Mumia flava: one gene and its partner. The protein of the gene in region 1 binds, or shares a complex with, the protein of each later gene. Links are inferred from orthologs where the notes say so. Each region holds a gene or a part of one and is shown in the gene's direction. Other genes may lie near its edges.

Evidence for each region.
Region 2: the proteins of dnaB (region 1) and dnaG are in contact, whole or in part, in a crystal structure (PDB 2R6A), measured with the Geobacillus stearothermophilus proteins. The link is inferred for Mumia flava from one-to-one orthologs. Residues at the interface, in WP_033016901.1 of Geobacillus stearothermophilus: Ser13, Glu15, Ala16, Gln18, Glu91, Leu92, Asp94, Ala95, Val96, Pro97, Thr98, Ala99, Ala100, Asn101, Tyr104, Tyr105, Ile108; in WP_049624496.1 of Geobacillus stearothermophilus: Lys456, Leu457, Leu458, Pro459, Ala460, Asn463, Ala464, Leu467, Leu535, Leu536, Ile537, Ala538, Gln544, Glu545, Asp548, Tyr549, His552.

Annotation. Positions count from the first base shown.
Region 1 is NZ_PGEZ01000001.1:2,027,321-2,041,213, forward strand. Bases 5,966-8,838 are described here. They hold dnaB (replicative DNA helicase), read left to right. Parts: upstream 5,966-6,645; coding sequence 6,646-8,031; downstream 8,032-8,838. Other genes in these bases: CLV56_RS09575 (GbsR/MarR family transcriptional regulator), read left to right, coding at 5,966-6,205; CLV56_RS09590 (transglutaminase domain-containing protein), read left to right, coding at 8,761-8,838. Outside these bases: CLV56_RS09545 (TetR/AcrR family transcriptional regulator), read right to left, coding at 1-159; CLV56_RS09550 (diacylglycerol/lipid kinase family protein), read left to right, coding at 254-1,162; CLV56_RS09555 (hypothetical protein), read left to right, coding at 1,458-1,649; CLV56_RS09560 (MATE family efflux transporter), read right to left, coding at 1,686-3,002; CLV56_RS09565 (ABC transporter permease), read right to left, coding at 3,090-4,682; CLV56_RS09570 (ABC transporter ATP-binding protein), read right to left, coding at 4,679-5,587; more of CLV56_RS09575, read left to right, coding at 5,660-5,965; more of CLV56_RS09590, read left to right, coding at 8,839-9,441; CLV56_RS09595 (GNAT family N-acetyltransferase), read right to left, coding at 9,449-10,099; CLV56_RS09600 (SRPBCC family protein), read right to left, coding at 10,169-10,585; CLV56_RS09605 (MerR family transcriptional regulator), read right to left, coding at 10,647-11,444; CLV56_RS09610 (helix-turn-helix transcriptional regulator), read right to left, coding at 11,529-12,359; CLV56_RS09615 (dihydrofolate reductase family protein), read left to right, coding at 12,425-13,024; CLV56_RS09620 (alpha/beta fold hydrolase), read right to left, coding at 13,031-13,893. UniProt on the Escherichia coli protein: The main replicative DNA helicase, it participates in initiation and elongation during chromosome replication. Travels ahead of the DNA replisome, separating dsDNA into templates for DNA synthesis.
Region 2 is NZ_PGEZ01000002.1:515,463-529,393, reverse strand. The notes cover bases 3,112-6,022. They hold dnaG (DNA primase), read left to right. Parts: upstream 3,112-3,550; coding sequence 3,551-5,494; downstream 5,495-6,022. Other genes in these bases: CLV56_RS16585 (sigma-70 family RNA polymerase sigma factor), read left to right, coding at 5,681-6,022; CLV56_RS16595 (deoxyguanosinetriphosphate triphosphohydrolase), read left to right, coding at 3,112-3,522. Also shown: CLV56_RS16605 (HNH endonuclease signature motif containing protein), read right to left, coding at 1-1,008; CLV56_RS16600 (alpha/beta hydrolase family protein), read right to left, coding at 1,143-2,123; more of CLV56_RS16595, read left to right, coding at 2,242-3,111; more of CLV56_RS16585, read left to right, coding at 6,023-6,541; CLV56_RS16580 (hypothetical protein), read left to right, coding at 6,549-7,058; CLV56_RS16570 (PIG-L deacetylase family protein), read right to left, coding at 7,288-8,034; CLV56_RS16560 (ABC transporter ATP-binding protein), read right to left, coding at 8,273-9,106; CLV56_RS16555 (FecCD family ABC transporter permease), read right to left, coding at 9,103-10,158; CLV56_RS16550 (FecCD family ABC transporter permease), read right to left, coding at 10,155-11,210; CLV56_RS16545 (iron-siderophore ABC transporter substrate-binding protein), read right to left, coding at 11,207-12,259; CLV56_RS16540 (hypothetical protein), read left to right, coding at 12,404-12,709; CLV56_RS16535 (SDR family oxidoreductase), read right to left, coding at 12,744-13,391; CLV56_RS16530 (GNAT family N-acetyltransferase), read right to left, coding at 13,388-13,666; CLV56_RS16525 (DUF3145 domain-containing protein), read left to right, coding at 13,787-13,931. UniProt on the Escherichia coli protein: RNA polymerase that catalyzes the synthesis of short RNA molecules used as primers for DNA polymerase during DNA replication.

The DNA of each region.
Region 1 (13,893 bases):
GACGCCCGCCTGCCGGCCGACGTCGGACATCGTCATCCTTCGGATGCCTCGGTCGACGAGCAGATCGAACGCCGCGTCGAGGATCTGGTCCTCGCCGATCACACCGCCGGTGCGACCGCCCGGAGCGGGACCACTGCCCTCGTTGATCCACTGAGGCATCACGTGCTTCACTGTATCAACCTGACCACCCGGACACGCCGGACGACCTCTGCCGTCGCGCGCCGTACGCGTCCGTAGCCGACCGGAGGACGTCGTGCCCGACACCCCGTACGAGCGGCCGCGGCGGTTCACCGCTCTGGTCAACCCGATCTCGGGGACGCGGCACGCCGCCGGCGACTGGGACGAGGTCACCGCTCGGCTCCGTACGGCCGGGGCCGAGGTGACGACGATCGCGACCAGGAGCGCGCAGCACGCGGTCGAGGCGGCAGGTGACGCGGCGCGCCGGGGCGACGTCGTGGTCGCGGTGGGCGGGGACGGCATGGTGCGGGACATCGCGACCGGCGTCCACACGGCCGACGGTGTGATGGCGATCGTCCCGTCCGGTCGTGGCAACGACCTCGCCCGGACGCTCGGGATCGGCACGGACCCGGCCGAGCTCGCCGTGCTGCTGCTCGAGGGGTCCGTGCGGTCGATCGACGTCCTCGAGGTCGGGGGCGTGATCGCACCCGGCAACGTCTACGTCGGCGTCGACTCCCACGCGACACGGCTGATCAACCGGCTCCGGCGGCTGCCCGCGCTGCTCGTCTACCGGGTCGCCGGAGTGCTCGCGATCAGCACCTGGACCGCCCCGACGTACACCGTCGAGATCGACGGACGACGGATCACGACCCGTGCCAGCACGGTCGTGATCTCGAACTCCGGGGCGTACGGGAACGGCCTGCGGATCGTCCCGCCCGCGGTCCTGGACGACGGGCACCTCGACGTGATGATCGTCGACGACGTGCCACGGCGGGCGATCATCCGTTTCCTGGCGCAGGCCGCGAAGGGCACGCACGTGGGACGGCCGGAGGTGCGGCTGGAGACGGGCACCCGGGTGAGCGTGGCGATCGATCGCGAGGTGCCGGTGTGCGCCGACGGGGACGAGATCGGGACGGTCCCGATCGAGGTCCGCCTCCTGCCCGCGGCGCTGCGCGTGATCGCCCCGCCGGCACCGGTGGTGTGAGCGCGTCTCGATCCTCGCTGCGCTCGGCCTCGACGAGCGGAGGACCACTGCCCGCGGGGCGAGGGTGCGGCCCCGTTGCTCGAGGCGCGAGGGTGCGGCCCCGTTGCTCGAGGCGCGAGGGTGCGGCCCCGTTGCTCGAGGCGCGAGGGTGCGGCCCCGTTGCTCGAGGCGCGAGCGCAGCGAGCGATCGAGAGCCCGACACGCCGACCCACGTCGGGAGAACTGTCAGTGCGCGCCCGCACACTCGAAGCAGTGGGAACGCCCCCGACCCGAGACTGGAAGCGGTGAGCCTGAGATGACCGAGCTGCTCGTGATCTGCGTCGACTGCAGCACGGAGTTCGTCGAGGCCGAGGGCTGGCTCGAGCGCTGCGCGGAGTGCTGCGCGGTGTACGACGACCACCTCAGCGGGCTGCACGACCACGTCATCGAGGGCTGCGCCCGCTGCGAGCGCCGGACCCACGCTCGCAGCGACCGCCACGCCGCCTGAGCGTCGCCACCGTCGGCTCGGACCGCGAAGGGACGGTCAGCGCGCCGTCCCCGTCACCAGCCACGCGTCGGTGCGTTCGCGCAGCACCAGCGTGACCATCCGCGCGAGCATGAAGCCTGCGTACGCGATCCAGAGCCACGCCAGGCCGGCGTCGAGCCACCAGACCAACCACGCGAGCGGTGCGTAGACGGCGAGCGTGACGAGGCCGGCCCACGCGAGGTACGTGCCGTCGCCCGCGCCGATCAGCACCCCGTCGAGCACGAAGACGATGCCGGAGACCGGCTGCGTCACGGCGATCACGACGAGCGCGCCGATCAGCAGCGACTGGACCCGAGGGTCGGGGGTGAAGAATCCGGGCAGCCACGGCGTCAGCACCAGCAGACCGACGCATGCCAGCAGGCCCGACGCGATGCCCCAGCCGATCATCCGCCGCGTCGCCGCGCGGGTCCCCGCGATGTCGCCCGCGCCCAGCGAGCGGCCGGTCAGGGCCTGCCCGGCGATCGCGATCGCGTCGAGCGCGAACACCAGGACCGACACGACCGTGACCGCGACCTGGTGGGCGGCGAGCGCATCCGGGCCCAGGGTGGTCGCGACGACGGTCGCGATCAACAGTGCCGCGCGGAGCGTCAGCGTCCGGACGACGAGCGCGACACCGGCGTGCGCCGCCTCGACGACGCCGGCCCGGACCGGCCGTACGGGCGCGTGCTGCCGGCGTGCGTCTCGGACGACGATCCCGCCGAGGACCGCGGCGGCGCCGAGCTGGGCGATCGTCGTCCCGATCGCAGCGCCGGCGATGCCGAGCCCGGCCCCGTAGACGAGCACGAGGTTGAGCGCGACGTTCACGACGTTCGCTGCGATCACGACGACGAGTGGGGTCCGGAGGTCCTGCATCCCTCGGAGCACACCGGTGGCGGCGAGCACGACGAGCATCGCGGGGATCCCCGGAGCTGCCCAGACGAGGTACGACACGGCCTCGGACCCGACGGCGTCGGTCGGCCCGAAGGCCCCGACGATCATCGACGCCCCGGCGGCGGCGACCACGGCCGCGGCCGCGCCGATGCCGATCGCGAGCCACACCCCGCTCATCCCCGAGAGCATCGCTCCGCGGGTGTCGCCGGCGCCGATGTGCCGGCCGACGGACGCGGTGGTCCCGTACGCCAGGAACACGCAGAGCCCGACCAGCGTCTGCACGACGGTCGAGGCGATCGCGAGACCGGCGAGCGAGGTGGTGCCGAGGTGGCCGACGATGGCGGTGTCGGCCGCGAGCATGAGCGGCTCGGAGACGAGGGCAGCGAACGCGGGGACGGCGATGCGGAAGATCTCGCGGTCGCGCGCGTCCAGGTGCAGCCTCACCGGGTCATTCTGCCGCCGGGGTCGGCGGTCCGGCGCGTCGGGCGCGTTCCGTGCCCGCGCGGTCCCGGTCCGGACGTCCGTGCGGCGCTACGTCTGCAGGTCGCGGCGGCGGAACCCGACGAACCCGACGATCAGCAGCACCGCCGTCACCGCCAGCAGCCACAAGCCCGACGTCCAGTCGTAGTCCTGGGCCGGCACCAGTGCCAGGTGGTCGAACGGGGAGATGCCGTTGACCCAGTCGGGGAAGTCCAGCAGTGCCCCGAACATGAGGACGACCGCACCCCAGCCGACCATCAGCCACGCGAGCGCGGACAGCCGCGGAAGGACTCCCACGAGGGCGACCGCGACTCCGACGACGACCCAGATCGCGGGGACGGCGGCGAGCCCGGCGCCGCCGAGGCGCCACACCTGGTCGAGGTCGTCGGTGAGGAGCCCGAGCGACAGCCCGGTGCACGCCCCGCCCACCACGACCATCAGGGCCGATCCGAGCAGGGCGATCCCGACGTGGTCGGCGAGCCAGCGCGTACGGGACGCCGCGGTGGCCAGCACCGGCTCGAGCCGCCCGCTGGTCTCCTCCCCCCGCGAGCGCAGCGCCGCAGAGGTGCCGTACGCGGCGGCGATGATCGCGATGATGATGACAGCGGAGGAGTAGAACCCGTCGACGAGGGAGATCTGGTCGCCGCCGCCGGTCAGCGCGGCGGTGAGGTCTCCCGAGGCGTCGCCGATCAGGTCGTCGACGTCGTCGCCGACCGACCCGTACGACAGCCCGGTGAGGACGAACGCGATCCCCCAGCCGATCACCGTGGGACGGTGCAGACGCCAGGCCAGCCCGGTGGTGCCGGACGACCACCGGGCGTCGGCGGGCCCGGGCTTGACGGCGAGCAGACCGGCGCCGAAGTCGCGCCGCTCGAACAGAGCGTGCCCGATCGCAACCAGGATCGCGGCGGCGGCGATCCCGATCAGCGCGGGCCACCAGCGCTCGTCGTCGTACGCGCGCATCCGTTGGCCCCAGCCGATCGGGGAGAGCCAGGAGAACGTGGCGTTGCCGACGTCGCCGATCGCGCGCAGGAGATAGGCGGCCCCGATCACCGCGCCGGACATGCCCCAGACGCCGCGGGTGGTCTGGCTGAGCTGGGCGCACACGAACGCGGCACCCATGAACGTCCACCCGGTGGTGGTCACGGCGACGCCGAGGCAGACCGACCCGGCGGCGGGCAGGCCGTACGCCGTGAGTCCGGCGGCGACCAGGACGCCGAGCAGCAGGTTGGCTGCGGTGGTCTCGATCAGCGCGGAGGCGCCGGGGGCGGAGCGGCCGGTGACGTTCGCCCGGATCAGCTCGCTCTGCCCGCCCTCCTCGCCGGCGCGGACGTGCCGGTTGATCAGGAAGGTGCTCATCAGGCCGGCGATGATCGCGCCGAACGCGGTGGTCTGCCAGGCGGTCTGGCCGCCGATCGTGTCGAGGGCGTACGCCGGGCCGGCCATCGCGATGAAGGCCGGGTTGCCGCTGACCGCGGCAGCGGCGGCGTCGAGGTCCGCCTGCGTCGGGTAGGTCCCCTCGACGGTGGCCGCGGTCACGACGTACAGCAGGAAGCCACCCAGGATCCACCAGAGCAGCGCCCAGCGGTCGCGGCGGAGCGCGAACCGCAGCAGGACACCGGTGCCGGCGTAGCGTCCGCTCACGCGGCGTCCTCTCCCGTCTCGATCTCGTCGCCGTAGTGCCGCAGGAACAGCTCCTCCAGCGTCGGCGGCGTGCAGGTGATCGTCGTGATGCCGAAGTCGCCGAGGCGGTCGAGTGCCGCGCCGACGTGGTCGGTGTCGACCTCGAACCGGGCGCGGTGCCCCTCGACGACGAGGTCGTGCACGCCGGTCAGCTCGTCGAGGCCGGTGGGCGGCTGCTGCGTCTCGGCGGTGACCGACGTCCGGGTGAGATGGCGCATCTCGGCGAGCGTCCCGGACTCCACGGCCCGGCCGTCACGGATGATCGTGATCCGGTCGCCGAGCGCCTCGACCTCGCTGAGGATGTGGGAGGACAGCAGGACGGCGCGGCCGTCGTGACGGTACTCGTCGACGCACTCGCGGAAGACCGACTCCATCAGCGGGTCGAGCCCGGAGGTGGGCTCGTCGAGCAGCAGCAGCTCGACGTCGGAGGCGAGCGCGGCGATCAGGGCGACCTTCTGCCGGTTGCCCTTGGAGTACGACCGGCCGCGCTTGGTGGGGTCGAACTGGAACCGCTCGATCAGCTCGGCCTTCTTCGCGCGGTCGAGCCCGCCGCGCAGCCGGCCGAAGAGGTCGATCACCTCGCCGCCGGTGAGGTTCGGCCACAGCGTGACGTCGCCCGGGACGTACGCGAGGCGCCGGTGCAGGTCCGCGGCCTGCTTCCACGGGTCGCCGCCGAGGAGCCTGACCGTGCCCGAGTCCGAGCGCAGCAGCCCGAGCAGGACGCGGATGGTCGTGGACTTGCCGGCGCCGTTCGGCCCGAGGAAGCCGTGCACCTCGCCCTGCTCGACGACGAGGTCGAGCCCGTCGAGGGCGTGGGTGCTGCCGAAGCTCTTGTGGAGCCCGGAGATCTCGATCGCGTTGGTCACCTTGCCGACGTTACACAGGTTTCATAATCTTGTGAAGGCAGATTTCGGTCGGCGGGAGGAGGTGGTGGGCGGATGGCCGGATCCCAGCGGCGTACGGCGCGCGACGAGGCGGTGGCGCGGTTCGTCGAGCGCTTCGGAGCGTCGTTCCGCGAGGCCGGCGTCCCGCCGATGGCGGCGCGCGCGTTCGCGTACATCCTGGCTGTCGACTCCGACAGGGTCAGCGCGCGGGAGCTGGCGGACGGGCTGGACGCGAGCCCGGCGGCCGTCTCGGGTGCGGTGAAGTACCTGATCGAGACGGGCCTGCTCGAGCGCGTCACCGGGTCCGGCGGCGATCGCCAGCACTACTACCGGGTCTTCTCCGGGGACATCTGGGCGACGATCCTTCAGCGTCGGCTGCCCTTGGTCGAGCGCTGGTACGAGAGCATGCAGGAGGGCATCGACGACCTCGGCGGTGTGCGGCGCGCGGGCTCCGCCCTGTACGAGTCGGAGCTGTACTTCGCGTTCATGACCCAGGAGGCTCCGCGGATGCTCGAGCGGTGGCACGCCTACCGCGACCGACGTCTCGCCGAGGAGAGCGGGGGCGGCGGCCCGGAACCGTCCGAGGTGACCGAGGAGTAGGCTCGCGCCGGGACGGTAAGGCCCTCGGGCCCCCTACGCAAGTCGACCACGATCGCGTCGCGAGCAGTTTTGCTCCACACGCTGCGTACGACATCGGTGCAGGTCAGCGGCGGGATCGGACGCGTCCACCGCCGAAATCCACATGGATTCCCACAGACTGTGCACACCGTTCTCCACACTTTTCCACAGGAAATTCTCGGAACTGCACATGGCCGGTGGACACGCGGCTTTCGGTGGGCTGCGGGTCGGCGTACGGTCCTCGGAGTCGGCCCGGGTCGACACGGTCGGGGACCGCCTCGCACGACACGATCGCGCGTGACGGGACCGACCTCCGAGAAGCGTCAGTGCGGCGCCGTAAGGTCACGAACAACAAGCGTGTGGTTCGTCGGCCACGGCGAGCGGGCGAGCCGTAGCGATCACGTTGGAGGAGTGGGACCCGGGTGAGCGTTGCCGAGCTTGATCTTCCCGAGCCGCCGGACGACTACGAGTACGGCGGGAGCCAGGTCGATCGGACCCCGCCGCAGGACTCGAACGCGGAGCAGTCCGTCCTCGGCGCGATGATGCTCAGCAAGGACGCGATCGCCGACGTCGTCGAGTCGGTCAAGGGCGTGGACTTCTACCGTCCGGCGCACGAGAGCATCTTCGACGCGGTGCTCGACCTCTACGGCCGCGGCGAGCCGGCCGACGCCGTCACGGTCTCCGCGGAGCTCGGCCGGCGGGGCGAGCTGACGCGCGTCGGCGGCGCCCCGTACCTCCACACCCTCGTCGCGAACGTCCCGATCGCGGCCAACGCCTCGTACTACGCGCAGATCGTGCACGAGAAGGCCGTGCTGCGTCGCCTCATCGAGGCCGGGACCCGCATCGCGCAGATGGGCTACTCGGGGGAGGGGCAGGTCGACGACCTGGTCGACGCCGCGCAGTCGGAGGTCTACGGCGTCACCGAGCAGCGCACGAGCGAGGACTACGCGATCCTCAACGATCTGATGGAGGCCACGTTCGACGAGCTCGAGGCGATCGCCTCGCGCGACGGGCAGATGGCCGGCATCCCGAGCGGCTTCTCCGACCTGGACCGCCTGACGAACGGCCTGCACCCCGGGCAGATGGTCGTCGTCGCAGCCCGACCTGGTGTCGGCAAGTCGACACTCGGGCTCGACGTGTGTCGCTCGTCCGCCATCAAGCACGGTCTGACCACCGCGATCTTCTCGCTGGAGATGAGCCGGATCGAGATCACCATGCGCCTGCTCTCGGCGGAGGCGCGGGTGGGTCTGCACGAGATGCGGTCCGGCTCGCTGTCCGACGACCAGTGGCAGAAGCTCGCACAGCGCATGGGCGAGGTGTCGGAGGCGCCACTGTTCATCGACGACTCGCCCAACATGACGATGATGGAGATCCGCGCGAAGGCCCGACGGCTCAAGCAGCGCCACGACCTCAAGCTGATCGTGATCGACTACCTCCAGCTGATGACGTCGGGCAAGAAGGTCGAGTCCCGTCAGCTCGAGGTCTCGGAGTTCAGCCGTCAGATCAAGCTGCTCGCCAAGGAGCTCGAGGTCCCGATCATCGCGGTCTCCCAGCTGAACCGCGGATCCGAGCAGCGCACCGACAAGCGCCCGATGCTCTCGGACCTCCGTGAGTCCGGCTCGATCGAGCAGGACGCGGACATCGTGATCCTGCTCCACCGTCCCGACATGTACGAGCAGGAGTCCGAGCGGCTCGGCGAGGCCGACTTCATCGTCGCGAAGAACCGCTCCGGCCAGCCGGGCACGGCGACGGTGACGTTCCAGGGCCACTACTCGCGGTTCATCGACATGCCGAAGGACTTCGGCTGAGCTGATGCACCGACGCCTGGCGCGAGCGGGTGCCCGTCAGCGTCGACCCGAGGGCGGTGCGCCTCCCGCCTGTGGGGCCTCGCCACCTGCTCGGGGCACCGGACCGTACGGCGGCGGCGGCGTCCACGGCGGCGTCAGGGGCGGCGCCACCTTCGTCCTCCAGAGCAGCTCGGCCAGCCGCACCGCCATGCCTCCTGCACGGAATCCGACCAAGACCCACAGGACACCCGTGGCGAGCATCGTCAGAGGGGATCGATCGACGTTCAGGACCAGCGCGGTCGATCCGAGGCCCACGAGCGTCAGGATCCACAAGGCGGTCCCCACCAGGTGCTCGAAGGACGGCGGGCAGCTCGGTGCCTCCTGGGCCCGCGCCGGTGCTCGGAGGATCCAGACAGTGTGCGCGAGTGCGAATCCGGCCCAGAACAGAGCGCACGCCGCCCCCAGAGTCCGAAGCGATGGAGGGTCGACCGAGAGAACGGCCACCTCGACCGCGAAGACCGCCCACACGAGGGCCGCAGCGAATCCGTTGCCGATCGTCACCGATCGCGGCGCACGCCACCAAGAGTCCACCATCGCCTACCTTCGATCCTCAGCCCCGTGCCGCCGGAGTCTAACCGGATGCGGACCCCGACCGTCCCCGTATCGACAGTGGGACCATGAAGCATGACGTCGCGCCTGCTCATGCCGCGCCGGGGACGTTCGACGAGGTCCCCCCTCGCCGCAGACCGGGTGTCCGGAAGCACGACGTCCACTCGCATCCTGGACTGGGACTCGACCCCGGTCGCGCGGCTCGCGGCCGGCTTGACGCCGGTCGGGACGATCGGCGCGCGTGCCTACGTGCAGGCAGCCCACCGGTCCGTGGCACGGAATGTATCGGCTGTCTACGCACTCGATGATCGACAGCCGGCCTCGGTGACGGTCGCACGCGGTCGTGGTTCGTGCAGTCAACGAGCGGCGGTACTGGAATCCCTGGCCCGGCGAGCAGGCATCGTCACCCGGGTACGGGGCATCGCCGTAGACGGGACGTTCTGGTATCCACGGTTCCGCCGCCTCACGTGGCTGGTTCCAGAACGCGTGGTGCTCGCCTGGCCCGAGTTCGCCCTGGAGGAAGGGTGGGTCGCCCTCGGCGAGCTGTTCGACACGCTGCCTCGGTTGGCTGAGAACTCGGCCGGCTTCACGAACGACGGCGAGACGTTGTTCGACGCTGTCGCCACCACGGCCGTCGACTGGGACGGCATCTGCGGGAACGACCGCTGTGATCTCTCGGCCACCGCTGTAGCCGACTTCGGGTACTTCGAGTCGCGCGATGAGCTGTTCGACCGAGAGGGACAGACCCTCAGCCGCCTCGCTCTGGGAGTCGCCGACCCCATCCTCGCTCGCAGGGCCCCCGGGTCCCCAACCTCCCCCTAGGGCCAGGTCAGGCTGCCTCCGGCGGTCGCCAGACCATCGTCTGCTGGTGCACCGGCCGACCCTCGTACCGGACACCGGGAACCAGGGGCGTCGACCCGTGGGCGACGAAGCCGCTCCGCTCGAAGAACCGGACGGCACGGGTGTTCTCGACCAACGTCTGCAGGTAGCAGCCAGGGATGCCCTCGCGAGCGAGCCAGTCCTGCCACGCGGACATCAGCTGCCGTGCGACGCCGGTGCCGCGTGCCTGCGGGACGAGGTTGATGTGCAGGTGGCCGGGGAAGTCCGGGTTCACGAACTCACCGGAGGCGACCTGTCTTCCCCGCAGCTTGGCCGCGCCCAGGTCGACGAGGCTTCTTGCGAAGAACGGGATCGACCGCGGCTTGAGCATCACCCGGTGGCGTGTGATGGCCTGGGTCAGCAGGTCGTCCTCGGACGGAAGCAGCGAACCGTCCGGACACCCCGTCAGGTATCCGACCAGCTCACCGTCGACCTCGGCCAGGAACAGAGTGTCGGGGCAGCGGTCGATGTACGGGTCGAGGTAGACCATGCGCTCCGAGGGCAGGTGTCTCCAGAGCTCCCCGCTCGGGGAGTCCTGACCCGCACGTGCGAACAGGTCGACGAGCGCGGCGTGGTCGGCGGGTGCGTAGGTCCTGATCATCGTGGCCAGAGCATAGAGGTCGGGGACCGATGCGACCGACTCACTCGACGGTCACCGACCAGTTCCTCGTCAGGAGCTAAGTGAGCCCTTCTCCAAGGTGGACTTGATGACGGCCAGGCCCTGTTCGATCAGCTGAGCAACCGCGGGCGCGACAGCGTCCGGGAGCAGGTCCGCGGTCCAGACGAACCGTGTCTGTCCAGACTGCTCGTGCCGGAATGCCTGAGCCGACGCGTTGTAGTGGGTGAGTCCGAGAGATCCGTCGGTGACCGCCCAGGACAGGCGGCGAGCCTCGTCGTCCGCCCCGACGAACAGCTCCTGGACCCGTGAACCGTTGAAGAAGGTGACCACGCGGTCTCTCCCCTGAGGCACGGCGTCCACGACGAACCCGGGCACCAGGCGCTCGTGGAGCTGATACCAGTCACGGAGCGCGTCCCATGCCTCATCCGGTTCGGCGTCGATGATGATCTCGCGGATCAGGGAAGTCATGTCCTGTCCTTCCGATTGAGCTGGCTCGGGCTGGCGTTGGCGCCGGACGCGGAGATTCTGGTCACTGCGTTCGAACGGGCCACTGGACCTCGGTGCGGTCGTGAAGGTAGTGCTCGCGGATGGGATCGGCGAGCGGCGCAGCGTGCCGGATGGCATGACTGCCCAGTGCGCCGTAGGTACGGTCGAAGTCGTCGAGGCTCCCGATGTGGTCGGCCGTCGCGAAGCGCCCGGCTGGCAGCTCCTCGAGTCGTACGCCCGGGTCGCTGCGTCGGGCCGGGAGTCCGCCCCCGAAGGCGACGGGGGCGAAGGCCGCTACCTCGCCGCGCTCGTTCTCGAAGAACGCGTGCGCCCAGGTCGCGCCGTACGGACCAGTCGCGGTCAGCCGGGATTGGTCCAGCGTCGCCTCCAGGCGAAGCCGGGCGTCGTCGTACCACCGAGCGCTGGCGTGTGCCTCGACGACGTCCCGGACGACGAGCACCGGCTGGGCCGGAAGATCGACGAAGGTCACGTCGAGGGCGGGCAGGGGCGCAAGCAGGTCGCGCAGCGACGCGACGACGGCTCGTGTACTAGCGAGTTGGGCCTCCATTCGGGCGAGATGGGTCCTGATGGCACGGTCACGAGCGTCTGCGTCGGAGGCCGCGAGGACGGTGCGTACCTCGGGGACCGGCATCTCGAGGTCGCGCAGCCGGCGGATGAGATGGGCTTGTGATACCTGCTCGAGCGAATAGCGGCGGTACCCGGAACTCGGGTCGACCGCGGCCGGCTCGAGCAGCCCCACGTCGTGGTAGTGGCGCAGCGTCTTGATGCTGAGATAGGTGAGCCGGGAGAACTCTCCGATGGACACCACGGGTTCGCTCATGGGACGAGACTCGACTCTCCTCTCACCGGAGAGTCAAGAGCGTTGTGCCAAGGCCGCGCCTGGACGGGCATCGTCTCCTCAGCCTCAGTACGTCGCGCCGAGAGCCGTCACCGCAGTGGGGCGCTGGGCCGCGGCATGCTCCTGCGGCGTCTCCCCGGCGAAGCGCCCGGCGTCCCGCGTGAAGTGGCTCTGGTCGGAGTACCCGTGCCGTGCTGCGATCTCGGCCAGGGGCAGCCTGCCGAGGTCGAGGCTCGCGCGCTCGAAGCGGACGACGCTGCTGGCCTGCTTGGGCGTCACCCCGACGTGCTCCGCGAACCGTGACGTGACGTGCCGGTGGCTCCACCCCGTCGCCGAGACGAGGTCGGCGATCCTTGCCTGCCCGCCGCTGGCGTGGATCTGGCCCCACATCCAGGGGAGCCACCCCGGCGGGTCGGCCGTGCGGGACGCCCGGTCCAGCAGCAGGGTCTCGACGATGTCGAACCGATGCCGCCACGTCGTCGCGGCGTGCAGCCGGTCGCTGGTCGAACCGCCGAGAGCCGGATCGATGTCGTCGAGGTCGAGCACGCTGCGAGCCGCCTGCATCCCGGGGATCCCCAGGATGCGCTCCACGCCGAGCGGCGTCAGGTAGACCTGCACGCAGTCCTGGCTCCGTTCGAAGGATGTGCTCGCGGGGCCCGTGGAGAACCCGGCGAGGAACGACCCGTACTCGCGGTCGGCCCGCCCGTCTCCGGCGAGCGCATCGACACGGAGCCGGCTCCCGAAGGAGAAGACCAGCGGCACCAGGCTCCCGGCCGGCTGGCGTCGACGGACGACGCCCGGGGCACGCTCGGACATACCCACGATCCCGGCGACGAGCCCGCCGAGGGCCGCGGGCGCGTGGTGGCGAACGAGCTCGATGCGGTGGCCGTCGACCATCCGACCAGTATCACCGGTCGAATTTCTTCAAGCCACCGCTCGTCGACGATCGGCATCCTCGAGCCATGAGAGATCTTGTTGCGATCGAGTTCCTGACCGTCGACGGTGTGATGCAGGGCTTGGGCTCACCCGACGAGGACACCGACGGAGGCTTCACGCACGGCGGGTGGGGTGCGCCGTACGCCGATGCCATCCACGAGGCGGTGACGGCCGACGGCCTCACGGAGACCACGGGGTACCTGTTCGGGCGTCGCACCTACGAGAAGATGGCCGCCTTCTGGCCGTCCCAGCCCGACGAGAATCCCATGGCTCGGCAGCTGAACGAGACTCCCAAGTTCGTGGCGACCCGTACCCTGACGGACCTCTCCTGGGACGGGGCTCGTGTCCTCGACGGAGACCTCGGCGTGGCGGTCCACAAGCTCAAGGAGGACGGTACGGGGGAGATCGCGACGCTGGGGAGCGGTGTGCTCGTGCACGAGCTCATGCTGCTCGGTCTGGTCGACCGGTTCCGGCTCTTCATCCATCCGCTGCTCCTGGGCACGGGCAAGCGGTTGTTCCGAGAGCTTCCGTCCCCTCGCTCGCTCGCGCTCAGGTCGTACGGAACGACCAGCCGGGGCACCGTGATGGTCGAGTACGACGTCCTGCGCGACGACGACCCTTCGTGACCCGGCTTACCCGGCGAGCCAGGCGGACACCTCGTGCACGTAGACCGCAGGTGCCTCGAGGGGCAGCAGGTGGCCGACGTCCTCGATGGGTCGGGCCGTCCAGCCCGGGCGCCTGGCATGCATCCTGAGTGACGGCGGGTCGATCAGCTGGTCGGCCGTTCCCCAGACCACGAGCACCGGCACCCGCACGTCATCGAGTGCCTGGTTCGTCGACTTCTGCGCGACGAACATGGCTCGGGTTGTCGACGCGAAGGCCGCGGCTGCTGGGGCAAGCCGCTCTGGATGAGCGCGGGCCGCGTCGAGGCTGTCGATCCACAGGTCGATCTGTGCACGTGAGATGCGGCTGAGGTCGCTCCCGGTGATCCGGTCCACGCCCGAAGTGGGGGTGCCTGCGCCCCCGACGGCGGTCCGCTTGGTGTCCAGGAGTCGCGGGCCGGCCAGTCGACACAGGATCCGTGCCGCAGGCGGGACTGCCACGACGGCGAGGCGGCCGACCGTGTGCCACCCGAGCGCTTCGCCTCGTGACGTCCGACGCCACGGGAGCGCCGGAGCCACCAGCACCACGGCTCGAACCTGCTCGGGCATCAGCCCGGCGGCGAGCGCTGCCACCAGTCCGCCCATGGACCACCCGTGGAGGACGACCTTCTCGTGGCCGAGGTGCCGGACGAACGCCCTCACGAAACGCGCGTCGAGCTCGGGGCGCGGTCCGTGCCGGTACGGATCGTCCGTACCGCCGGCGATCGAACCTGGCATGTCGACGGAGACGACGGCACCGAGCTGCCGCAGGGGAGGAACCAAGTCCATCCACATGCTCGCGCTCCCGGTCATCGGGGGGACGAGCACGTGGACCGGCGCGTCGGGCGGTGCCT
Region 2 (13,931 bases), on another replicon or contig:
GTACCCCTCGAGAACGGCCGGTGAGTCCTCCGTGCCGAACAGCACCTCCGGGCGCATCAGCAGCCCGACCTCGACCGGTGCGGTCGGAGCGTTGCCGTCCGCGGCGACGGGGATGCCGGAGAGCGCCTCGAGCGCGAGGTCGGACATGAGCTGCTGGGCCGTCGCCGGCTCGGCTCTGTCGGCCGTGGGGACGCCGGCAGAGGCGACGTCGGCAGTGGCGGCGCCGCCGGAGACGGGGCAGTCGCCCCGGGACCGAGTGAGGGTCGCGTCGCGGCCGAGCCTTCGCCAGGCCGCCACGACCTGCTCCGCTGAGCCCCGGACGACCAGCTCGGCCATCGCATCGGGACGACGGCGGAGGCGGACGTGCCGCGTCGCCCGCGCCGCGCGCGCTCGAGCCTCCGCACCCCCAGGGTCGAGCGCGAGCACGTGGCGTCGGGCGATCGCGGAGGCCTCGCGTGGTGTGGCCCCCGGTAGGGACGTGGCCACGAGCTCGTCCACTCGAGCCCGACGGACGCGATCGAGCGTGACGGTCTCGGCGACGAGCGCCGCGGCCACGGCGGCGCTGATCAGTCCGTCGCGCAGGAGTGCGTGCGCGCACGGATGGTCACGCAGTGCCGCGGCGACGTCGAGGTGGTGCTGGCCGGCGCCGTTGCCCACGCCGCGCGCCATCCCGACCTCGGAGCGCAGCGATCGTTCGCGGGCTGCTCGACGAGCAGGAGAGGGTGCGGGGTCCGCGGCCTCGCGTCGGGCCTGGAGCGAAGACACGGCGTCGTGCTGATGTCCCTGGGCGATCCGAACCAGCGTCTCGCACACGGAGATGACCTCGACCTCGCCGGCACCCTGGCCGAGGTGGGGCTCGGAGGCCGCGGTGACGGCGTCGCGGGCACGGGCGAGCTCGGTCGTCAGACGTCGCTCCAGCTCGACGAGCATGCTCAGGGCCGTCGACGCCACCTCGGCCGCATCATCGGCCGATCCCGCGGGGCCGGTGCCGGAACGCGATTCGATCATGCGTTCGAAGATATCGGGTGCCGCCGACAGAAGCACCGATCGCTGACACCTGACGCCGACCATGCCGCCGCGACGATGCAGCCGCCTCCGCGGCCGGCTCCGTGCACCTCGGGAGTCGGCCGCGGACCGGGGCGTCAGCCGTTCGGGATCAACGCCGCCACGGGTAGCGTCCGGTCCACGAGTCCGGAAACGGCGCTGCCGCAGCTGGCGAGCACGTCGGCGTCGCCACACCAGTGGGACGCAGTCCGCGTCCCGGTGGCGAGGTCGTACGCCCAGGTCGCGCCGAAGTCGCGCAGTCTCGTCGTCTGCGTGCTGGTCGGCGCGCAGAGGGCGCCGGCGGTGCCGATCAGGTCCGTGTCCTCGCCCTCGACGTCGGTGTGGCAGCTGCCACCGGTGGGCCAGCCGAGGACGAACCTCGACCACACGAGCTGGATCCCGACGAAGTCGGCGCCGAGGTCGCGCAGGGCGCCGAACGAGTTGTTCGCGAGGTTCGTGACGCCCGGGCGGGCGGCCACCGCGAGCACCGGGCGGGTGCCACCGTCGGAGACCGCCTTGAGCGCGTCGCTGAACCCCTCGGCTGCGACCGGGTCGAACAGCACGGCGCCCGCCAGGCCGGCGTAGCCGCGCTCGGCCAGGCGCTCGCCGACCAGCGCCGCGAAATGACCGCCGGCCGAGTGCCCGCCGACGACGTAGCGCTGGGGGAGGGCGAGCCCGTCCGGCGGCGTGACGGTGCGGTCGGCCAGCGCGTCGGCGAACGTCACGGCGAGCTCGGGGTTGCCGGCGGTCATGTCCTCGTCGAGGCAGACCACCAGCAGGCCGCGCTCGGCGATCGCACGGCTGGTCCCGCGCAGGTTCGCACAGCTGCGTGCGAAACCGTGCTCGACGAGAACCAGCGCCTGGGGAGTCGTGCTGGGCACGTACCAGTCGGCGTCGTACGTGCTGGAGCCGAGCGTCACGGGGGAGCTGACGCAGGCGCTGCTGGAGGACGTGTAGCCGTTGCAGGCGGACGCGGCGCTCGCGGGTGCGGCGGTCGCGAGCAGTCCGCCGACGAGCGTGGCGATCATCAGCACGCAGCGGAGGAGGGCGTGGGTGGGAGTCGGGCGTCTCGTGAGCATGGAGCTCCTCGGTAGGGGTGTGCGGCGCCCGAGAACGACCATGTGAAACAGCGTTCCAAACGTAGTGACAGTGATGGTGTCAGCGCAAGACGTCGGAGCCGATCGATAGGCTGGTCGGGTGACGGACCCCAACCCCGGTGAGCGGGCCGAGTACGACGCCTTCGCGCGGGCTCGTCGCGTGCACGAGCCGGCCAAGCAGCGCAGCCGCACGGCTTTCGAGCGTGACCGAGCGCGGATCCTGCACTCGGCCGCGCTGCGTCGGCTCGCGGCCAAGACACAGGTCGTCGGGCCGGCGACGGACGACTTCGTACGCAACCGGCTGACGCACTCGCTCGAGGTCGCCCAGGTGGCCCGCGAGCTCGGCAAGGCGCTCGGCTGCGATCCCGATGTCGTCGACTCGGCGGCGCTGGCCCACGACCTCGGCCACCCGCCGTTCGGCCACAACGGGGAGCGTGCGCTCGACGAGGTCGCGCAGGCCTGCGGCGGGTTCGAGGGCAACGCGCAGACGCTGCGCATCCTGACCCGGCTCGAGGCCAAGGCGTTCGATCCGGACGGCCGCAGCGCCGGGCTCAACCTGACCCGCGCGACGCTCGACGCGTGCACGAAGTACCCGTGGCGGCTCGAGGACGCTCCGGCCCCCTACGGCGCGCACGGGGACGGGTCCCCGCGGACGGTGCGCAAGTTCGGCGTGTACGCGGACGACGCCGAGGTGTTCGCGTGGGTGCGGGCCGGCCGCGAGAGCAGCGTGCCGTGCCTGGAGGCCCAGGTGATGGACCTGGCCGACGATGTCGCCTACTGCGTGCACGACGTCGAGGACGGTGTGGTCGGCGGTCGGATCGACCTGGAGCGGCTCGACGGCGATCGTGACGCGCTGTGGGCGACCGCGCGGGAGTGGTACGTGCGCGACGCCGACGACGCGACCCTCGACGCCGCGCTCGACCGCCTCCGTCGGATGCCCGAGTGGCCGACCGGTCGGTTCGACGGATCTCGGCGTGCATCGGCCGGGCTGAAGTCCGCGACCAGCGCGCTTGTGGGGCGGTTCGTCGGGGAGACGCTGACTGCGACCCGTCGTGAGGCGGGCGCGGTCCCGCTGCACCGCTACGACGCGGATCTCCAGGTGACCGACGAGACCCGGGCCGAGATCGCGGTGCTCAAGTCGATCGCCGCCCACTACGTGATGAGCGCGTTCGAGCGGGTCGCCCTGCTCGAGCAGCAGCGTGCGCTGCTGGCCGACCTCGTCGTGGTGCTCGCGAGCCGCGGTGTCGACGCACTCGAGCCCGCCTTCGTCGCCGACCACGACGCTGCCGCCGACGACGCCGCACGGCTGCGCGTGGTCGTGGACCAGGTTGCATCCCTGACCGACGAGTCGGCGCGAGCCTGGGGACGAGCGCTGCTGTGAGCCCGCGACGCCCCGTAGACTGCCCAGCGTGACCGGCCGGATCCGCGAGGAGGACATCGCTGCCGTCCGCGAGCGCGCGCGGATCGACGAGGTCGTCGAGCAGTACGTGACGCTGCGCAACGCGGGTGGGGGTTCGCGCAAAGGGCTGTGTCCCTTCCACGACGAGAAGTCGCCGTCGTTCAACGTCACCCCCTCGCGGGGGATGTACTACTGCTTCGGCTGCGGCGAGGGCGGCGACGTCTTCACGTTCCTCCAGAAGATGGACCAGATCGGGTTCAGCGAGGCCGTCGAGCGACTCGCGGCGCGGTACGGCATCACGCTGCGCTACGTCGACGGGCCGAGCGGCCCGGGCCGGGACTTCGCGCAGCGCGGCCGCCTCGTCGCCGCGAACAAGGCGGCCGCGGAGTTCTTCTCCGAGCAGCTCGCCGGGCCCGATGCGCTGATCGGCCGTCGGTTCCTCGACGAGCGTGGGTTCGACCGGGCGGCGGCGGAGCACTTCGGTGTCGGGTTCGCGCCGCGCGGCGGTGAGGCGCTGCTGCGTCACCTGCGGGGCCGCGGCTTCGCCGAGGACGACCTGCTGGCCGGCGGCCTGGTCGCCCAGAACTCCCGCGGGTCGTACGACCGGTTCCGCGGGAGGCTGATCTGGCCGATCCGTGACCCCGCCGGCGACGTGGTCGGATTCGGCGCTCGGCGGTTGTACGACGACGACCGGATCGCCGCGAAGTACCTCAACACCCCCGAGACCCCGCTCTACAAGAAGAGCCAGGTCCTCTACGGGATCGACCTCGCCCGCAAGGAGATCTCGAAGGCCAGCCAGGCTGTGATCGTCGAGGGTTACACGGACGTCATGGCGTGCCACCAGGCGGGCATCACCACGGCTGTCGCCACGTGCGGCACCGCCTTCGGTCAGGACCACGGTCGCGTCCTGCGCCGGCTGCTCGCCGATCACGACGCGCTGCACGGCGAGGTGATCTTCACCTTCGACGGTGACGAGGCGGGTCAGCGGGCTGCGCTGCGGGCGTTCGAGGGCGACGAGCAGTTCGTCTCGCAGACGTACGTCGCGGTGCAGCCGGACGGTCTCGACCCGTGCGACCTGCGGCTGCGCGACGGCGACGAGGCGGTCCGCGACCTGGTCGGGTCGCGCATCCCGCTGTACCGGTTCGTCCTCCGCAACGTGCTCGAGCGCTACGACCTCGACCGCGCCGACCAACGGATCAACGCGATGCGCGAGGCGGTCGGCCTCCTGTCGTCGGTGCGTGACCGCACGAAGCTCGACGCCTTCGCCCGCGAGATCGCCGACATGGTCGGGCTCGACCTGGAGGAGGTACGCGCCGCCGCCAAGGCAGCAGCGAAGGCAGGTCCGAAGGGGAGCACGCCGGCCGGCCCACCGGGCAGCCGGTCGGGTGGCCAGCAGCAGCGGGGGGACGAGGCGGTCGGTACGCCGCCGGCCGGCGACGCTGACGGCGGGGGTGCGGCCGGGGCGCCCGTGCCGAGCCTGGGCGAACCCCGGTTCGGCGACGAGCGCGAGCTGCTCAAGGCGGTCGTCCAGTACCCCCATCTCGTCGCGCCCCTCGCCGGCGACCTGGCCCGCGACGACTTCACCCACCCGGTCGCCGCCGAGGTGTTCGACGCCGTCAGCGCCGAGGGCCTGCCGGCGAGCGAGGACCAGCAGTGGGCCGGTCGGGTGCGTGAGCGGGTCGACAGCGAGCAGGGGCGCAGCGCGCTGGCGCGGTTCGCGCTCGATCCGCTGCGTGTCCACGGCGTCCCCGACGACACGTTCCTCGAGGCGCTGGTCGCACGGGTCCGTGAGCTGGCGCTCGCGCGCCGCATCGATGCGATGAAGTCCCGCCTCCAGCGCACCGATCCCGTCGAGTCGTCCGACGACTACCAGCGCACGTTCTCCGAGCTGCTCGCCCTCGAGCAGCAGCGGCGCAGCCTGCGCGAGCGTGCAGTCGGCGGCTCGCTGCTCTGACGGCGGCTCCGCCTGATCCGACGGCGGCTCGCTGCGCTGACGGCTCCGGCTGCGGCTGTGCTCCGTGACCGAGTCTCCGGTGGTGCGTCCGGCTCGCCGCCACAGGTCGGTGGCGACCGCCTCGTCGTCCACAAGTCGCCCGCGGGCGTCTGTCCAGCGCGACGATGTGTCCCGAGACTGATCGGCATGCCGCCCGTCACCGCCCCCGCTGCTCCCGCGTCCGATCACGCCGCGTCCGATCACGCCGCGTCCGATCACGCCGCGTGCGACCACGCCGCGTGCGACCACGCCGTCTCCCACCACGCCGCCGTTCCGGCTGAGCATGCCGGCAGGCATACGACGCGCCCGGACGTCGGGATCCCCACGCGCGAGCAGCTCGTGCTCGACCACCTGCGTTACGTCGCAGCGCTCGCCCGGCCGTACGACGGCCTCGGCGTGCCGCACGAGGATCTCGTGCAGGAGGGCGTGATCGGGCTGCTCGAGGCGGTCGACCGGTTCGACCCGGAGCGAGGAACCCGCTTCACGGCGTACGCGCGCCCCTGGGTCCGCAGCCGGATCGCGCGGGCGGTGAGTCGTCGTCGGATGGTGCGGCTGCCTCCCCGGGCGGAGCGGGAGCTGGTCGAGGTTCGTGCCGTGGCCGCCGAGCTGGCCCGCGCCGGCCTGGCGAGGTCGGGCGAGCCCGACGTCGGCGCTCTGGCTGCGCGGGTCGGGACACCTCCGGAACGGATCGCGTGGCTGCTGGCGGTCGCGGGACCGACGCTGTCCCTGGACGAGCAGCTCGTCGACCATCCGGCGGTGCCAGGGCCGGGCGACGACGACGCGATCCTGCTCGTCACGGTCCTGGAGGACGCGATGGCCGGGCTGCCGTCCGTCCAGCGCGACGTGCTCGAACGCCGGTTCGGTCTCGACGGTCTCGGATCCTGGAGCCTGAGCGAGATCGCGGACCAGACCGGACGCGACCACGGCGCCGTGCGTCGTGACGAGCGCCGCGGTCTGGTCGCCCTGCGGCGGCACCCGGCGCTGAGGGCGTTCTCGGCTGCGCGATGATGGAAGCATGCTCTCGGTGGTCGAAGCACGCAGGGCCCGTCGCCAGATCGCACGCGAGTCGGGCGAGCGGGTCCTCGCGGTCCAGCAGGACAACGACGGGACCTGGCACGCCGGGACGCCGGGCGCCCTCTGGCTCGCCGAGGACGGCGGCCGGCGGAGGATCCCGTGGGAGTCCGTGCACCGACTGGTCTGGGACGCCCAGGAGAAGACGCTGAGCATCGAGGCCGAGATCGACGGGGAGCCGGTCCACCGTGCCGTGGCGATGGCGGACGCCGGACGGATCGTCGAGCTCGGGCGCGAGCGCGTGGAGGCGAGCATCCTGGCCCGGTCGCGGCGCACCGTGTCCGGGCGCCGTACGGGGGCCGTCAGCGTGCTGGCGCGACGGTCGCCCGCAGGGGGAGGGCCGACCGTGTTCCAGTACGTGCTCGACCCGGGCCTGACGAGCGACGACCCCGAGGTGCAGGACGCCTTGGCGCAGGCCCTGGACGCGGTCCGTGAGGAGCTCGGATCGGCGTGATCGCGAGGCCGGACCCGGTTTGGGTCGGGCTGGGGCGCCTTGCTAGGCTGGCGGTCGCCTCAGTGCAGTGATCCCCTGTAGCTCAATTGGCAGAGCAATCGGCTGTTAACCGATAGGTTACTGGTTCGAGTCCAGTCGGGGGAGCCAGTCGGGAGCGGCACGGACCTTCGGTTCGTGCCGCTCTTGCGCGTCCGTCGGAGCCGCAGCCGGACGGCGTCGTCGCGCCGGGTCAGTCGTCGCCCCATCCGAGGGCGAACACCTCGAACGGCGAAGCGTGGTCGACGCCCAGTCGAGCCCCGGTCGGCTCGGACATCCCGGCGAGGAACATCGCTGCGTCGAAGTCGGCCCACCCGAGGCCGTCGATGTACGCGGCGTGGGCGCGCAGCGAGGCGACTCCGAGGTCGAACGTGTCGGTCGTGTCGACGGCGTGCCGTGCGTCGGGCGAGCCGGAGGCCCAGACCTGACGGACACCGCCCCACGGCTCGACACCGTCTTCACCGAAGACCCACCGGTTCCCCGCGTCGCGCACCGCGTCGAGCGTGGCACGTCCCACCGCGATGTGGTCGGCCTGGTTGAGCACGCCGTTGCCGAACGTCTCGCGGAAGTTGCCGGTGATCACGATCTCGGGACGGTGCTCGCGGACGACGCGCGCGATCGCGCGGCGCAGCGGCACCCCGTACTCCAGGATGCCGTCGGGGAGCCGGAGGAAGTCGACCTCGTCGACGCCCACGACGCGTGCGGACTCGATCTGCTCCGCCTCGCGCACCTCGCGGGCCTGGAGGGGTTCCATGCCGTCGATGCCGGCCTCGCCGCTCGTCACCATGCAGTACACGACGCGCTTGCCCTGACCGGTCCAGCGCGCGACGGCAGCCGCGGCGCCGAACTCCAGGTCGTCGGGGTGCGCGACGACGGCGAGCGCGGTCTGCCAGTCCTCACGCAGCGGGGCGAGCGCCGCGGGTCCGGGTGCATCGGTCATGGACCCAGCCTAGGGCTCGCCCGCGGGCGGCGCGTGCCGTTGGCCGGCCGGGGATCGGTAGGCTGTGCACGCTCCGGGGCGGTAGCTCAGCTGGTTAGAGCAGCGGACTCATAATCCGTCTGGTCGCGGGTTCGAGCCCCGCCCGCCCCACCACGCTCGCCCGCCCCACCACGCCCGACGGCCCCACCACGCTCGACGGCCCCACCACGGTCGAGCGTCGGGACCCCCCGGGTCGGGCTCAGCCCGCGTCGGGCAGCTCGGTGGCCGACGTACGGGTGTGGTGGCGTCCGACCGGGAGGACGAGGGGAGTCCCCGAGACCTCGTCGCTGACCACGCGCGACTCCATCCCGAACACCTCGCGCACCATCACCTCGTCGACGACGTCGCCCGGAGCGCCCTGGGCGTGGATGCGCCCGGCCTTGAGCGCGACCAGGTGATCGGCGTAGCGGGCCGCGAGATTGAGGTCGTGCAGCACGATCACGATCGTGGTCCCGCGGTCGTGGTTGAGGTCGGTGAGCAGGTCGAGCACCTCGACCTGGTGGGTGACGTCGAGGAACGTGGTCGGCTCGTCCAGCAGGAGCAGGTCGGTCTGCTGCGCGAGCGCCATCGCGATCCACACCCGCTGGCGCTGACCGCCGGACAGCTCGTCCACGGGCCGCTCCGCCAGGTCCGTGGTCGCGGTCGCCTCGAGCGCCTCGGCGACGGCCTCGTCGTCGGTGCGGCTCCACCGGCGCAGCAGGCTCTGGTGCGGGTGGCGTCCGCGACCGACGAGGTCGGCGACGATGATCCCCTCGGGCGCGATGGGCGTCTGCGGGAGCAGACCGAGCATCCGCGCCACCTCGCGGGTGTGACGCTCGGCGATGTCGCGGCCGTCGAGCAGGACCGAGCCGGAGCGCGGCTTGAGCAGACGGGCCATGGCGCGCAGCAGCGTCGACTTGCCGCAGGCGTTCGCGCCGACGACGATCGTGACCGCGCCCGACGGGACGTCGAGGGTCAGCCCGTCGACGACGATCCGCTCGTCGTAGCCGAGCGTGACGTCCTCGACCCGCAGCGTGTGGTGGTCCGCGGTCACAGGGTGCCTCCGGTGCGGTTGGACCTGGCGAGCAGCCAGAGCAGGTACGGGGCGCCGACCGCGCCGGTGACGACGCCGACCGGGAAGCGCAGGTCGAACAGGTACTGGCCGGCGAAGTCGCTGGCCAGCACCACGACGGCCCCGACCAGGCCGGCCGGGAGCAGCAACGAGCCCGAGCCTCGCATCAGACGGGCCGCGATCGGGCCGGAGAGGAACGCCACGAACGCGATCGGGCCGGCGGCCGCGGTGCCGACCGCGACCAGGGTGACCGCGACGAGCAGCAGCCACAGACGGGTCCGGTCGGCGTCGACGCCCAGCGCGTTGGCGGTGTCGTCGCCGAGCTGAAGGATGGTGAGCCGACGGTCGAGCAGGTACGCCGCCGGGACCAGGACCGCCATCGCGGCGGCGAGCACCGGCAGGCCGTCGGCGAACGCGCCGTTGAGGCTGCCGGTCAGCCACCGCAGCGCCTCGGCGGCCTCGGTGATCTGCGCCTGGGTCAGGCTGTACGCGACGATGCTCTGCATCATCGCGCCGATCCCGATCCCCACGAGCACCAGCCGGGCACCGGCGACCCCACCGCGCCACGACAGCCCGTAGATCGCGAGCGCGACGCCGAGGGCGCCGAGCAGCGCGATCAGCGAGACCGCGCCTCCGCGCAGACCGAAGAACGTGATGGCGACGACCGCGGCCGCGCTCGCGCCCGTGCTGATCCCGAGGATGTCGGGGCTGGCGAGGACGTTGCGGAGCATCGTCTGGAAGATCACGCCCGCCGTCCCGAAGCCGAAGCCGACCAGCAGACCGGTCAGCACCCGGGGGAGCCGAAGCCGACCGACCGTGAACGAGGCACCCGGGACCTCCTGGCCGGTGAGCACCGCGAACACGTCCGACAGCGGATACACGGTCCGCCCGTAGACCAGCCCGAGGAGCGCCAGCGCGAGCACGACCACGGCGAGCACGCCACACACCGCGAACCAGCGCCGTCGCCGCCCTCGCCGGCCGGCGGAGATCCGCGAGGCGAGGTCCGTACGGAGCGTCGAGGCCGTCGCGGTCACAGCTCACGCAGCCTGGTGCGGCGGACCACGGCGACGAAGAACGGGGCGCCGAGCAGCGCCGTCATCACGCCGACCTCGATCTCTCCGTCGGCGACCACGCGGCCGAGGACGTCGGCGAGCACGAGGAGCGCGGCTCCCAGCGCCGCGGCGTACGGAAGGATCCAGCGGTAGTCGGGACCGGTGAAGAGCCGGGCCAGATGGGGCATCGTCAACCCGACGAACCCGATCGGCCCGGCCACGGCGACGGCCGTCCCGCACAGCAGCACCACCGCCACCCCTCCGGCCACCCGGGTGAGTCCGGTGCGCTGACCGAGTGCCGTCGCGACGTCGTCGCCGAGCGCGAGGTTCGTCAAGCCGCCGGCCAGAGCGACCGCGAGGAACGCGCCGACGGCGAGGAACGGCAGGACCGTGAGGATCTCCGAGAACGACGCGCCGCCCACGCTGCCGACCTGCCAGAACCGGAACACCTCGAGCACCTCGCGCTGGCTGAGGAGCACCAGCGTGGTGAGCGACGTGAAGGCGGCAGCAGTCGCCGCCCCCGCGAGGGCGAGCTTGAGGGGCGTGGCGCCGGCCCGCCCCAGCGAGCCCACGGCCCACACCCCGGCCGACGTCACGGCCGCGCCGACGAAGGCGAACCACACGGCCGACGACAGGCTGCCCACACCCAGGAACGACAGCGCGAGCACGACGAAGAAGGAAGCGCCGGCGTTCACCCCGAGGAGACCGGGGTCGGCGAGGGGGTTGCGGGTCAGACCCTGCATCACGCCGCCCGCGAGCCCGAGCGCAGCGCCGACCAGGAGCCCGAGGAGCGTTCGAGGGAGTCGCTGGTGCACCGCCACCTGGGCGATGTCGTCCGGGTCGGGCGAGAAGACGCCCGCCACGATGTCGGGCAGCGAGACCGCCCGTGACCCGACCGCGACCGACGCGACCACGGCGACCAGGAGGACGACCAGGCAGACCACCAGGCCGACCACCCGGCGCCGGGCCGTCACCGCTCCCGCACGGGCCTTGCGGGCCTGCGCGGGAGCGGTCGGCGCGGACGGGAGGGTCACGACGCGGCGTCGGCGGCGTCGGCGGCGTCGCCGAGCAGCTCCAGGTAGTCGTCGAGCGCCCACTCGATGGACAGCGGCGTCGGCGGCGAGACCGCGCCGGCGAGCGGCGAGCCGTCCTCGAGCACGACGACCGCGCCCGAGGCGACAGCCGGGATCTTCGACAGCAGCGGATCGTCCTGGAGCATCTGGAGCGTCGAGTCGTCGCCGTACGTGATCATGATGTCGGCGTCGATCGTGTCGGCGTTCTCCGCGCTGACCTCGGCGTAGAAGTCCTCGCCGTTGTCGAGGTCGCTGACGCTCTGCGGAACCTCCAGACCGAGGTCGGAGACGTACGAGACGCGGGCGTCGAGCGGGGTGTAGACGGGGACCGTGCTGGTGTCGGCGGGGTTGACGTAGGTGAACGCGAACGTCTTGCCGTCGAGCTGGGGGTACTCGTCGAAGCCGGAGGACATCTCGTCCTCCAGGTCGGCGACGAGCTCCTCGGCCTCGTCGGCCAGGCCGAGCGCCTCGCCGTTGATCGTCACGAGATCGCGCCACTTGGTGCCCCACGGCGCATCGGGGTAGCCGACCGTCGGAGCGATCTCCGAGAGGGTCGTGAAGTCCTCCGCGGAGATGCCGGAGTACGTCGCGAGGACCACGTCGGGCGCCGCGTCCGCGACGGCCTCGAAGTCCACACCGTCCGTCTCGTCGTACAGCGCGGGGGTGTCGTCGCCCGTGGCACCGGCGTCCTCGAGGGCGTCGTAGGTCCAGGGGAGGATCCCGTCGCCGTCGTCGTCGCCGTAGGCGAACGACGGCATGCCGACCGGGACCACCCCGAGCGCGAGCGCGACGTCCTGGCTGCCCCAACCCACCGCGGCCGGGCTCTGCGGCTCGGCCTCGATCGTGGTCTCGCCGAGCGAGCTGGTGATCGTGACCGGAAAGCTGCTGCCGCCGTCGCCGGACTCGGCGTCGTCGGCGGAGTCGTCGGAGCCGCCGCACGCAGCGAGCGGGAGCGTCGCCGCGAGCGTGAGGGCGGCGAGTCGGGTACGTCGGGCGAACCGGGGAGTCATCGGAGTCCTTCGTTCGTCGGATCGGGCGGGGCGACGCCCCGCATGACTTAGGTCAGGATTACCTTAGCCGTCCGGGCTGTGGTGGACCGGCGGCCCCCCGTGCGGGCTCGACTACCCTCGGGGCACCGGCGAGGAGGAGGAACGATGGTCGACGACCGGTCGGCGGGCTCCGACAGGAGCGCCAGCGGCGAGCAGCCGAGCCCGGACGGCGTGGTGGTCTTCGCCGCGTCCGACCCGAGCGAGCAGATCACCCGGGCTCTGGCGCAGGCAGCCGAGCGGCTCCAGGAGGTCGCGGCTGCCGAGGGCGCCGCCGGGATCGCCGCGATCAGCCACGAGGTCACCGTGGTCGAGGAAGGGGACGCCGACTCAGGTGTCCGTGCCGCGTTCACAGGGAAGGCGCGACCCCGGCGCTACGTCGTGTCCGCGATGGCGACGCTCGTCGGGCCCTGACCGGCCGGCGACTCACGCGCCGCAGGCCGGCGACTCACAGCGCGTCCAGCGCCTCCGGGATCGGCGTCTCCCCACTGATCAGCTCGAAGGTGCGGCCGACCGTACCGTCGTGCTCCAGGGTCGCCGCGAGCACGGCAGCCACGTCCGCGCGGGGGATCGGGCCGCGACCGACGCTCTCGCCGACCCGCACGCCGCCGGTCGGCGGATCGTCGGTGAGCATGCCGGGACGCACGATCGTCCAGTCGAGCGCGCTGTCGCGCACGGCGTCCTCGGCCTCGCCCTTCGCCTGCAGGTAGACCTGGAAGATCTCGTCCATCTCCGGCGTGGGGGAGCCGGCTCCCATCGACGAGACCAGGACGTAGCGGAACGCGCCGGCGAGCTGGGCTCCGGCCGCGAGCAGGACCGCGCCGTCACGGTCGACCGTCCACTTCCGCTCGATCCCGGAACCCGGTCCGGCGCCTGCCGCGAACACCACCGCGTCGCACCCCGCGAGCACCTCGCTGAGCCGGGTCGCCGTGGTGTCCTCGAGGTCCGTCACGACAGGCTCGGCCCCGGCCGTACGAACCTCGTCGGCGTGCTCGGGATTGCGGATCAGGCTGCGCACCTGGTGCCCGGACTCAGCCAGGGCACGGGTCAGCAGCAGGGCGATCTGGCCGTGGCCGCCGGCGATCGCGATCTTCATCGACTCACCTCCGTCAGGTCGGGACGTGCACGCAGCACCCGCGCCGCGAACGAGCAGACCGGACGGATCGCGAGACCGTCGGCGTGGAGGCGCTCGGCTCCCGCGACGACCAGGCGCGTCCCGATCCCGCGGCCCTCGAACCGAGGCTCGACCCACACGTGCGGGATCGTCGCCCGCCCGTCGTCCGTGACCACCTCCATCCGGCCGGCGGTCTCGCCGTCGACCAGGATCTCGAAGCTGCCGGTCCGCGGATCCTGCTGCACCGATTCGTTCACGCCTCCATCGTGTCACGCGCCCGGTCATGGTGCGAAGCGCCGGGATGCGGCACAATGGCCGTGGCAGTGCCCGTCGTACGAGGTCGTTGGGGAAGGCGCATCTCGAACGAGGAGGCACTGATGAGCAACGCTGCGCGTGGCGTCCTGTACGTCCACTCCGCGCCGTCGGCGCTCTGCCCGCACGTCGAGTGGGCGGTCGTCGACGCCCTCGGCGTGCCCACTCCGCTGCCCTGGCGTCCCCAGCCCGCCGAGCCCGGTACCTACC